DNA from 2 places in the Rhodoferax fermentans genome. Region 1 is predicted to be linked to the other one. Evidence: predicted binding sites of a transcription regulator. Region 1 holds the regulator's gene; the other holds the start of a gene.
What was found. Region 1 encodes FNR, which switches genes on or off when oxygen is low (the NO sensors DNR and NnrR bind a similar motif). Its sites were predicted from a motif close to TTGATNNNNATCAA; they were not measured.
Positions count from the first base shown of each region.

Region 2: the regulator FNR is predicted to act here: its motif matches at 1,659-1,672, upstream of RF819_RS04770 (DUF3149 domain-containing protein).

Region 1 covers NZ_MTJN01000002.1:3,471,951-3,476,568, reverse strand. Annotated here, with positions in the region: gene ccoN (cytochrome-c oxidase, cbb3-type subunit I) at 1-24, shown strand, start outside; gene ccoO (cytochrome-c oxidase, cbb3-type subunit II) at 37-663, shown strand; gene RF819_RS16140 (cbb3-type cytochrome oxidase subunit 3) at 678-821, shown strand; gene ccoP (cytochrome-c oxidase, cbb3-type subunit III) at 846-1,748, shown strand; gene RF819_RS16130 (hypothetical protein) at 1,890-2,174, shown strand; gene fnr (fumarate/nitrate reduction transcriptional regulator Fnr) at 2,178-2,888, opposite strand; gene hemN (oxygen-independent coproporphyrinogen III oxidase) at 3,035-4,432, shown strand; gene RF819_RS16115 (sulfite exporter TauE/SafE family protein) at 4,442-4,618, shown strand, end outside.
Region 2 covers NZ_MTJN01000002.1:965,274-969,891, forward strand. Annotated here, with positions in the region: gene RF819_RS04760 (chemotaxis protein CheW) at 1-95, opposite strand, end outside; gene RF819_RS04765 (AEC family transporter) at 359-1,309, opposite strand; gene RF819_RS04770 (DUF3149 domain-containing protein) at 1,443-1,586, opposite strand; gene RF819_RS04775 (DUF3299 domain-containing protein) at 1,718-2,257, opposite strand; gene RF819_RS04780 (hypothetical protein) at 2,288-2,536, opposite strand; gene RF819_RS04785 (ABC transporter permease) at 2,608-3,810, opposite strand; gene RF819_RS04790 (ABC transporter ATP-binding protein) at 3,827-4,489, opposite strand; gene RF819_RS04795 (mechanosensitive ion channel family protein) at 4,521-4,618, opposite strand, start outside.

The DNA of each region.
Region 1 (4,618 bases):
CCTGCTGTTGCAGCGCACGCTTGAGGAAAAAATATCATGGCGAATTCAAATAACGAAGGTGGTTTTTCCCACGGTGCCATCGAGTCCAACAATGGCTTGATGATTGTTTTGATCCTGATTGTTCTGTTGTTTGGTGGTTTGGTGGAAATTGTTCCGCTGTTCTTCCAAAAGACAACCACTCAAGCAGTTGCGGGTTTGAAACCCTATACCGCGCTTGAGTTGGCGGGGCGCGATATCTACACCCGTGAGGGCTGCTACAACTGCCACTCGCAGATGATCCGTCCGTTCCGGGCTGAAACGCTGCGTTATGGCCACTATTCGCTGGCGGGTGAGTTCGTTTACGACCATCCCTTCCAGTGGGGTAGCAAACGCACGGGGCCTGACCTGCACCGTATCGGCGGCAAGTACAGCGACCAATGGCAGATCACCCATTTGAACAACCCGCGTGATCTGGTGCCTGAGTCGATCATGCCTGCGTACCCCTGGTTGTCCAAGGCGATGGTGGATGCAGACAGTCTCCCTGCTCACATGAAAGGTCTTCGTACGGTTGGTGTTCCCTACACGGATGAAGACATCGCTGGTGCAGCTGAGGCTGTGAAAGGTAAAACCGAGATGGAAGCACTGGTTGCTTACCTGCAAGGTTTGGGTCTGCACGTCAAATAAACCGGGATGCAGTGATGGAAATTGATGTCAACACTGCAAGAGTTGTGGTTACTTTGCTGAGCTTTGTCATGTTCATCGGGATCATGGTGTGGGCTTATTCCAGCAAGAACGCTTCTGAATTCGATGAGGCCGGGAAACTGCCTTTCGATCAAGACTGACTCAGACACTGAGAGGTAAAAGAAATGAGTGATTTTGTAAACGGATTCTGGTCCATGTATGTCGCGGGCCTGGTCGTTGTGAGTATTCTTGCGTGCCTGGTTCTGCTGGTCATGTCGGGCAAAGCCAAGGCCATGACCGCCAGTGACAACACCACCGGCCATGTGTGGGATGACGATCTGCGCGAGATGAATAACCCGCTGCCCAGGTGGTGGAGTTATTTGTTTGTGCTGACCGTGATCTTTGGTTTTGGCTACCTGGCGCTGTACCCAGGTCTGGGAAGTTACCCGGGCCTGCTGGGCTGGACCTCCAGTGGTCTGCATGCTGCCGAGATCAAACAAGGTGAGGAACAGACCGCGCCGGTGTATGCACGTTTTGCCAACATGACGCCTCAAGACATCGCCAAGGATCCGGCGGCGATGGCCATTGGTGAACGTTTGTACAGCAATAACTGCGCGCAATGTCATGCGTCTGATGCCCAAGGCAACAAGGGTTTCCCGAACCTGACCGATGGCGATTGGCTGCACGGTGGTACACCTGAGAAGATCACTGAGACCATCCAGCTGGGTCGGGTCGGCAACATGCCACCGATGGCCGCAGCGCTTGGTACCGAAGACGATGTCAAGAACGTGGCTCAGTACGTGTTGAGCCTGTCAGGCAGCCCGCACGATGCGGCCAAGGCCGCTCTTGGCAAAGAGAAGTTTGCTGTCTGTGCCGCCTGCCATGGCGAAGATGGCAAAGGTATGCAAGCCCTGGGGTCCGCCAATTTGACAGACAACATCTGGCTGCACGGTTTTGGTGAAAAGGCCATCATCGAACGCATCAACAACGGCGTGGTTAATGTCATGCCTGCACAGGCCTACCATTTGACTGAGCCGCAAATCAAGGTGCTGACGTCTTACATCTGGGGTCTGTCCAACAAGCAGTAAGCATGTTGGTTCTGGGTGGGGACTGAGTCCCACCCGCGCCAGAGCTGGACGCATGATGAGAGGGAAACAGCCATGTTTCCCTCTTTTTTGTTATAAGGTCAATTGTTCTTTGCAGAACCTGAGGATGAAAGAGGTATGCCGATGAGAAACGAGTCTCTGAACGACGACAAACCCTGGTGGTCTTACGGTCACGTGTGGCTGGTAATCAGCGGCCCGGTGGCTGTCATTCTTGCGTGTATCGTGACTTTTTATTTCATTGCCAACAGCCCGAACCAGATCGTCTCGGGTCAGGACATTGAAATAGAGCACATCAGGTCGTCAAAAACCATCGAGAGTGGTGACGCACCCGCGATGATGGCGCGCAACCACGCGGCCACGGGTGTCATCCCCGCCCCCAAAGCGTCTCCTGAGTTGCCGACGAAGTAAGGGCTACTTCGGGTTGACGATGTCTTGCAGCGCGCTGGTGTTGAGGATGTGCACGTGGCGCTGCTTGACAGCGACGATGCCGTCCTCGACAAACCGCGAGAAGGTTCGACTGATGGTTTCCAGTTTGAGACCCAGGTAGCTGCCAATCTCTTCCCGGGTCATTCGCAGGATCAACTCCGACTGTGAAAAACCGCGTGAATGCAGACGCTGCGCCAGGTTCAGCAAAAAGGCTGCCAGACGTTCTTCGGCCCGCATGCTGCCTAGCAGCAGCATCACACCATGTTCACGCACAATTTCACGGCTCATGATTTTGTGAACGTGGTGCTGCAAGGCATTGACCTCTCTTGACAGTGCTTCAATCTGGGCAAAGGGCATGGCGCAGATTTCGGCATCTTCCAGAGCCACCGCATCGCAGGAGTGGTAGTCGTTGACGATGCCATCCATGCCAATGATTTCCCCGGCCATCTGAAAACCTGTGACCTGATCGCGCCCGTCTTCAGAGGTGATACACGTCTTGAAAAAACCGGTGCGGATCGCATACAGGTTGGTGAAGCGTTCACCGTTATGAAAAAGGGTCTCACCACGCTTGACCTTGCGCCTGGAGCCAATCATTTCATCGATACGATTGAGTTCGTCCTGGGTCAGGCCAATGGGCATACACAGCTCGCGCATATTGCAGTTGGCACAAGCGATTTTGATGGTCTCATAGTTCATGATCACGATTTTGACATTGTTCTTCACCAACAGCTGACAAATGTCAAATTGGGCTTATTCGGTTTCTCCCTCTTGGTTGATCAATATCAAGTGCCAAAAAGAGGGCAAGCGGCACAGTTACAGCGTCTGAAATAAGGGAATTTTCAATGATCGAATCTGCAGCAGAACCCATCTCCGAAGCTTTGATCCGGCAGTACGATGTGTCCGGGCCCCGGTACACCTCCTACCCAACCGCTGATCGCTTCGTGGAGGCATTTACCGCTCAGGATTACGCTCTGGCGCTGGAACAGCGTCGCTCGGGTGCGGCTGCGTTGGCGCTGCCACTGTCTTTGTATGTGCACATCCCGTTTTGTGAGGCCTTGTGTTACTACTGTGCCTGCAACAAGATCATCACCAAACACCATGACCGGGCGGCGGCTTACCTGCGTTATCTGAGCCGGGAAGTCGACCTGCACACCCAACACATGGGTCTGGGGCAGGCCGTGTCACAACTGCATTTTGGTGGCGGTTCCCCCACCTTTTTGTCAGACGCCGAATTGCGTGACCTGATGGCCTTGTTGCGCCGCAGTTTCAAGCTGCTGCCGGGTGGTGAATATTCGATCGAGATCGACCCCCGCACCATCGACAACCAACGACTGGATGTGCTGGCTGAGCTCGGCTTTAACCGCCTGAGTTTTGGTATCCAGGACTTCGACCCGGCGGTACAAAAAGCGGTGCACCGCATCCAGCCCGCAGAGCAGGTGTTTGCGCTGGTGGCTGCAGCGCGCGAGCGCGGTTTTGAATCGGTCAATGCGGACCTGATCTACGGTCTGCCAGAACAGACCCCCGAGTCGTTTGACCGCACCCTGGCGCAGATTGTGGAACTGCGGCCTGAACGCATCGCTTTGTATGCCTATGCCCACTTGCCAGAACGCTTCAAGCCACAGCGCCGGATCTCCTCGGTCGAGATTCCAACGGCTGCCGCCAAGGTGTCGATGTTGGCCCGTTCGATGGCAGCCTTCATGGCGGCGGGTTATGTGTACATCGGTATGGACCACTTCGCTTTGCCCACTGACTCGCTTGCCATTGCCAAGCGCCAGGGGCGGCTGCATCGCAATTTCCAGGGGTACAGCACCCAGCCCGATTGCGACATGATTGGCCTGGGCGTATCGTCGATTGGTCGGGTGGGTGCCACCTACAGCCAAAACGCCAAGACGCTGGAAGAGTATTACGACTTCCTCGACCAGGGGCAGTTCCCGATTGTGCGGGGTCTGGCGCTGTCGCGTGACGACCTGGTACGCCGGGGTGTCATCATGGCGCTGATGTGCCAGGGGCAACTCTCCTACGAGTCCATTGAGTCGGCCTATCTGATTGATTTCAAACAGTATTTCGCCAAGGAAATGGAAGTGATGCAGGCCCAGGTGGAGCAGGGCCTGGTGACACTGGAGGAATCCGGTATCCAGGTGACCACCAAGGGCTGGTTCTTTGTTCGGGCGGTGGCCATGGTGTTTGACCGCTATTTGCAAACTGACCGTACACGCACCAAGTTTTCCAAAATCCTCTAACCTGAGGGCATGCAAACAGCCCTCGCCACCACCGCCTTGTTCATGGGACTCGCAGGCGGCCCCCACTGTATTGCCATGTGTGGCGCAGCTTGTGCCGGTATTGGGCGTGCTGCGGGTGAACGCCAGCTTTCGGCCATGTGGGTCTTTCAAGGTGGCAGGGTCCTTGGTTATGCGGCCATGGGCGCG
Region 2 (4,618 bases), 2.5 Mb from region 1:
CCCAGCTTGAATGCCAGGAACTCACTGACAGCCAAGGCCCGGTTCACGTCCGTGACAGGTGTCGCTCCATGATGCGCAGCGTCTGTGCTTTCCATGTTTACCTCCATATTTTCAACATCAAACCATACAATTTGACAAAATTATATATTAATTGATAAATTTTGCATGTTTCGATAAAAATTCGAAGCTAGGTGTTCAGAACAGGCTGAGTAGCCAGAGCGAATCACTTGGAAGGGGCGTGGCAGGTGGCCGCATCAAAGTCCTGCCCCAACCAGTGTGAGGGCGGCACCACAACGCGTCAAGTCAAGACACATCGGGACAAACCCGGCAGAAGCGCCGGGCCCGCAGTGCCAAAACCTCAGCCGAGCCAGCCCACCAAAGCCATCACCAGCGAAATCGTCAACAGGCCCAACAAGGTCGACACCGCCAGGCTGGCGGTCACCAGTTCTTGTGCGACCTCGTAACGCTGGGCAAACAGGAACACATTGGCGCCCATGGGCAAGGCGGCGGTGACGATCATCACGTTCAGGGTGGGGCCTGCCATGCCCAGCCCCCAGCCCAAAAGTGCTACCAGCAATGGCAGGGCCAGGTTTTTCAGCAGGCTGATGCCCAAAGCCGCTTTCAGGTGGGTGCCAATCTGCACCTGTGTCAGCATCGCACCCACCAGCACCAGCGCCACCGGCCCAAAGGCACTGCCCAGCAATTGCAGCGGCCGGTCCACCACCTCGGGCAACACCAGCCCGGTCTGCGCAAACAACAAACCCGCAATGATCGGCATCGGCACCGGGTGGATCAGGCCACCTTTCAAGGCCAGCAACACCGTCAGTGCCATGTGCTGCTGGCCGCCCTGCCCGGCCAGGCGCGCCTGGCGTGCACTGGCCATCTCCAGCACCACGGTGGTGATGGTCAACATCACCAGCAAATGCACCGACACCAGGGTCAGCAGCGTGACCATGCCGGCCTGCCCGTAGGCCAGGCTGATCAGCGGGATACCGATCATCACGGTGTTGCTGAAGGTGCAGGCCAGCGCCAGCACGGCGGCCCGGTGGTCGCGGCCCTTGCCCACAAAAACGCCCATGAACAGCAGCAGCACGGCGGCGAAGTACATGAGCAGTGGCCTGAAGTTGAGCTGCTCCACATGCACCGTGCTCATGGTGCGAAACAGCAAGGCCGGTGTGAGCACCGAAAACACCAGGTTGGAGAGGTCTTTGTTGGCCTCGACCCGGATCAGTCCAGCTCGAACCGCGATGAAGCCGATAGCAATCAAAAAAACCACGGGCAACAAGGCCGAGACAACAGGACTGTTCACTTCAAACAACACATGGGATAACAAAGACAACGCATGAAAACACAAAAACCACCCAGGCGCTGGCCAGGGTGGTTTTTGAATGCTGATAGCCGGGGGGGTGACGCTCAGGTCGGCCGCCCGGCCAGACAGGGCGTTATTTGTGCGCGCTACGTTCGGCCTCAGCCATTTTTTTCCGCAACACAACATAGGCATAACCCAGACCCGCAATCATCGCGGCGATGACCACAACACTCATCAGCCCGTAGTCGGTGGAAAAAAGATCTTGCAACGCTTTCATGGTTTGGCTCCTTGTCAATCAGGTCAATACGGCCCAAAGACCCTACTGTGCGACAGGAATTGCACTCAAAACATGACAAGGATCAAGTCCAGCCCAGATTCAAAGCAGAAACCGCGTTTGGACGGGCGGGTTCACCTGGTTTGCTGGCCATCGAGCATGCGGTAATACAGACCCGTCGGGTCGTCTGACAACACGGCCAAGGTGCCCTCCACCAGCACCGGCTCCAGCGAGTACTTGACCGGTGTGCGGGTCTTGACTTCGATCATGCTCTCGGGCCCGCCAGGTGTACAAAAGGCGCAGGTCAACGGCACCGAGGTCAAGAGGAAATGGGTCTGTTTCTGGCCCGGGCTCAGCGGCATCATGAAACCCTGCACCCGCTGGGTTTTGCCGTCCAACGCCAGCACCGCGGCGGGAAAGGTCGGCAGCACCCGCTTCTTGACCACGCTGACCTTGACATCCGACAGCAGCGACCAGGGCAACACATCGGCACGTTCGACCAGCGGCGCAAACGGGCTGTTGGGGCTGTGCACACCCGGGCCGGCCCCCGAAGGCACACCGGCGATCGGCGAACTCAGCTGCGCCAGGGCAGGCGCGGCTGCCGCCAACAGCAGGACAGACAGCGCCAGACCCCGCCAGCCCAAGCGACCTTCTCTGCGCACCCAATCACCCATGGACGACCCCTTTTTTGAAACCCACTGATGTTAGTGCGTGTGTTTCATGCCGCAAAACTTGCCAATCGCCAGGCCCTTGCATTCCACCTGCAGCTGCTTTTCACAGACCTCGTCAGACTTGCCCGACTCCAGGCATTTGGCGGCATTTTCGTGCGCGGTGGCCATGGCCCGGTGGCGCGCAATGTCCTCTTGCGTGGCTTTGTCCAGTAGCGTCGTGGCAGCTATGCCAAAAGTAGCAAATGACCCCATCAACATAAGGGCTAGAAGGCTTTTTTTCATACAAACTCCAGACTAAGTTCTAGGGGAAACGACAACAACAGATCGGGGCAGAGCAGCAGCCACATCGGACCTCAGCGGCCCTGCAGAAGTTCCAGCACACTGACGCGGTAGGCCCCCAGCGCGGGCAGCAGCGCCGCCCCCAGTGACACCAGCAGCGCCAAGGCGGGCACCACCAACAAGTCGGACGGCCAGACCCAGCCGCCCACCAGCAGCGAGCTGTCGAGCTGCAGGAACCAGCCCAGCGCCGCGGTGCAGCCCTGGCCCAGCAACAGACCCAAGGCGCCCGCCAGCAGGCCCAGCCAGAGCGCCTCACACAGCAGCAAAGCCGCCACCCGCCGGGGCGGTGCGCCCAGCATACGCAGCAACGCCAGGTCGGCCCGGCGCTCACGCACCGCGCTCCATAACGCGATGAACACACTCAAACCAGCGGTGAGCAAGAGCACCGCCGCAAAAGCGCGCAGCACCTCGGTGCCCAGGCCCAGCATGTGCAAGAGCCGGGTGATCTCGACCGCCGGGGCGGCGGCCTGCATGTCGGTGCTGCTGTTGACATAACGCGGAAAAGTCAGTGCCGCCATCGGCGTTTTGTACCGCACCAGCGCCAGCGTGATTTCACGCTCGTCTTCCATCACAGCGCGGTCTTCGTCATCGAGTGCGGTGTAGTCCTCGTGCACCTTCCAGACCGAGGCCGTGTCGGTCAGGATCAGGCGGTCCAGCACACTGGCGCTGGGCTGCAGGATGCCGACCACGGTGTAGGTACTGTCACCGTGAACATGGCCACCTGCGCCCAGACCATGCGAGCCAACAAAGGTCTGGCCCAGCTGCAGCCCAAGCTGGCGCGCCACCGTCGAGCCCAGCACCACCTGCATCGGTGTGGTCCAGAGCTGGCCCTGCGCCAGCTGCGCGTTGTAGTGGTGGATGTAGTTGATGCTGGTGCCCACAATGCGGTAGGCGTGGAAGTTGTCGCCCAGGCTGATCGGGATGATCTGCGCCACCTGCGGGTGGCTTTCAAGCTCGCGAATGTCTTTCAGCGGCACATTGCCGGTGGGCACATCCACATGCAACACACCGCTCAAAATCAGCTGCATCGGGCTGCCCTTGGCACCCACCACCACGTCGATGCCCGCCAGATCGCGGTCAAAGGCTTTTTCCAGCTGGTAACCGACCAGCAGCAAAAAGGTCATTGACGCTAGGCCCAGCGCCAGCAGCAGCACATTGAGCGCCGAATTCAGTGGCCGCGCCCACAGGTAACGCCAGGCCAACCACAAGGTCTTCATGCTGTGGATTCCATAGCTACTGGCCCTTTAAGAATAAGGGCTCAAAGCCATTTTGACCATCAGGCTTGGGCGGGATCAGCCGCGCCACCCGGGCGTCGTGGGTGGCAATCACCAGGGTTGCGCCTTGGGTTTGGGCGGTGGCCAGCAACAGCGCCACCGCATCGGCAGCGGCGACATCGTCCAGGCTCGCGGTGGGTTCATCGGCCAGGATCAGGGCGGGCTGCAGCAACACGGCGCGCGCCAGCGCCACCCGCTGCGCCTGCCCACCCGAGAGCTGCGCAGGCAGGCGTGCCGCCAACTCAGCCACACCCAGTGACGCCAGCGCCTGCTCGATGCGTGCAGCGTTTTCTGGCACACCGGCCGCCCACTGCGCCATGGCCAGGTTTTGGTAAACAGTGAGTGCCGCGCTCAAATGCAACTTCTGGGGCAAAAAACCGATGGTCCGGGCACGCCAGGCATCGGCGGCGGCAGGCTTGAGCACGCCAAGCAGTTGCCCGGCCACCTCCAGCTGACCATCGGTGGGCGCCACCAAAGCGGCCACCAGCGCCAGCCAGGTCGATTTGCCACAACCCGAGGGGCCGCTGAGCAACAACACCGTACCGGGCGCCACCATCACATCGGGAAAAACCAGCGTGGCACCACCTGGATAAACAAAACGCAAAGCCTGAGAGCGAATCATGGCGCGCAGTCTACCCAAGACGGCTCAGCCCTCAAGAGGCGGTGGCCTGATCTGATGCAGGTGACGGCCTGTTTTCAGCCCCTTGCGCCATGTCGGTGAGGGTCGGTGCCGAGGCAATGTGCAACGTTT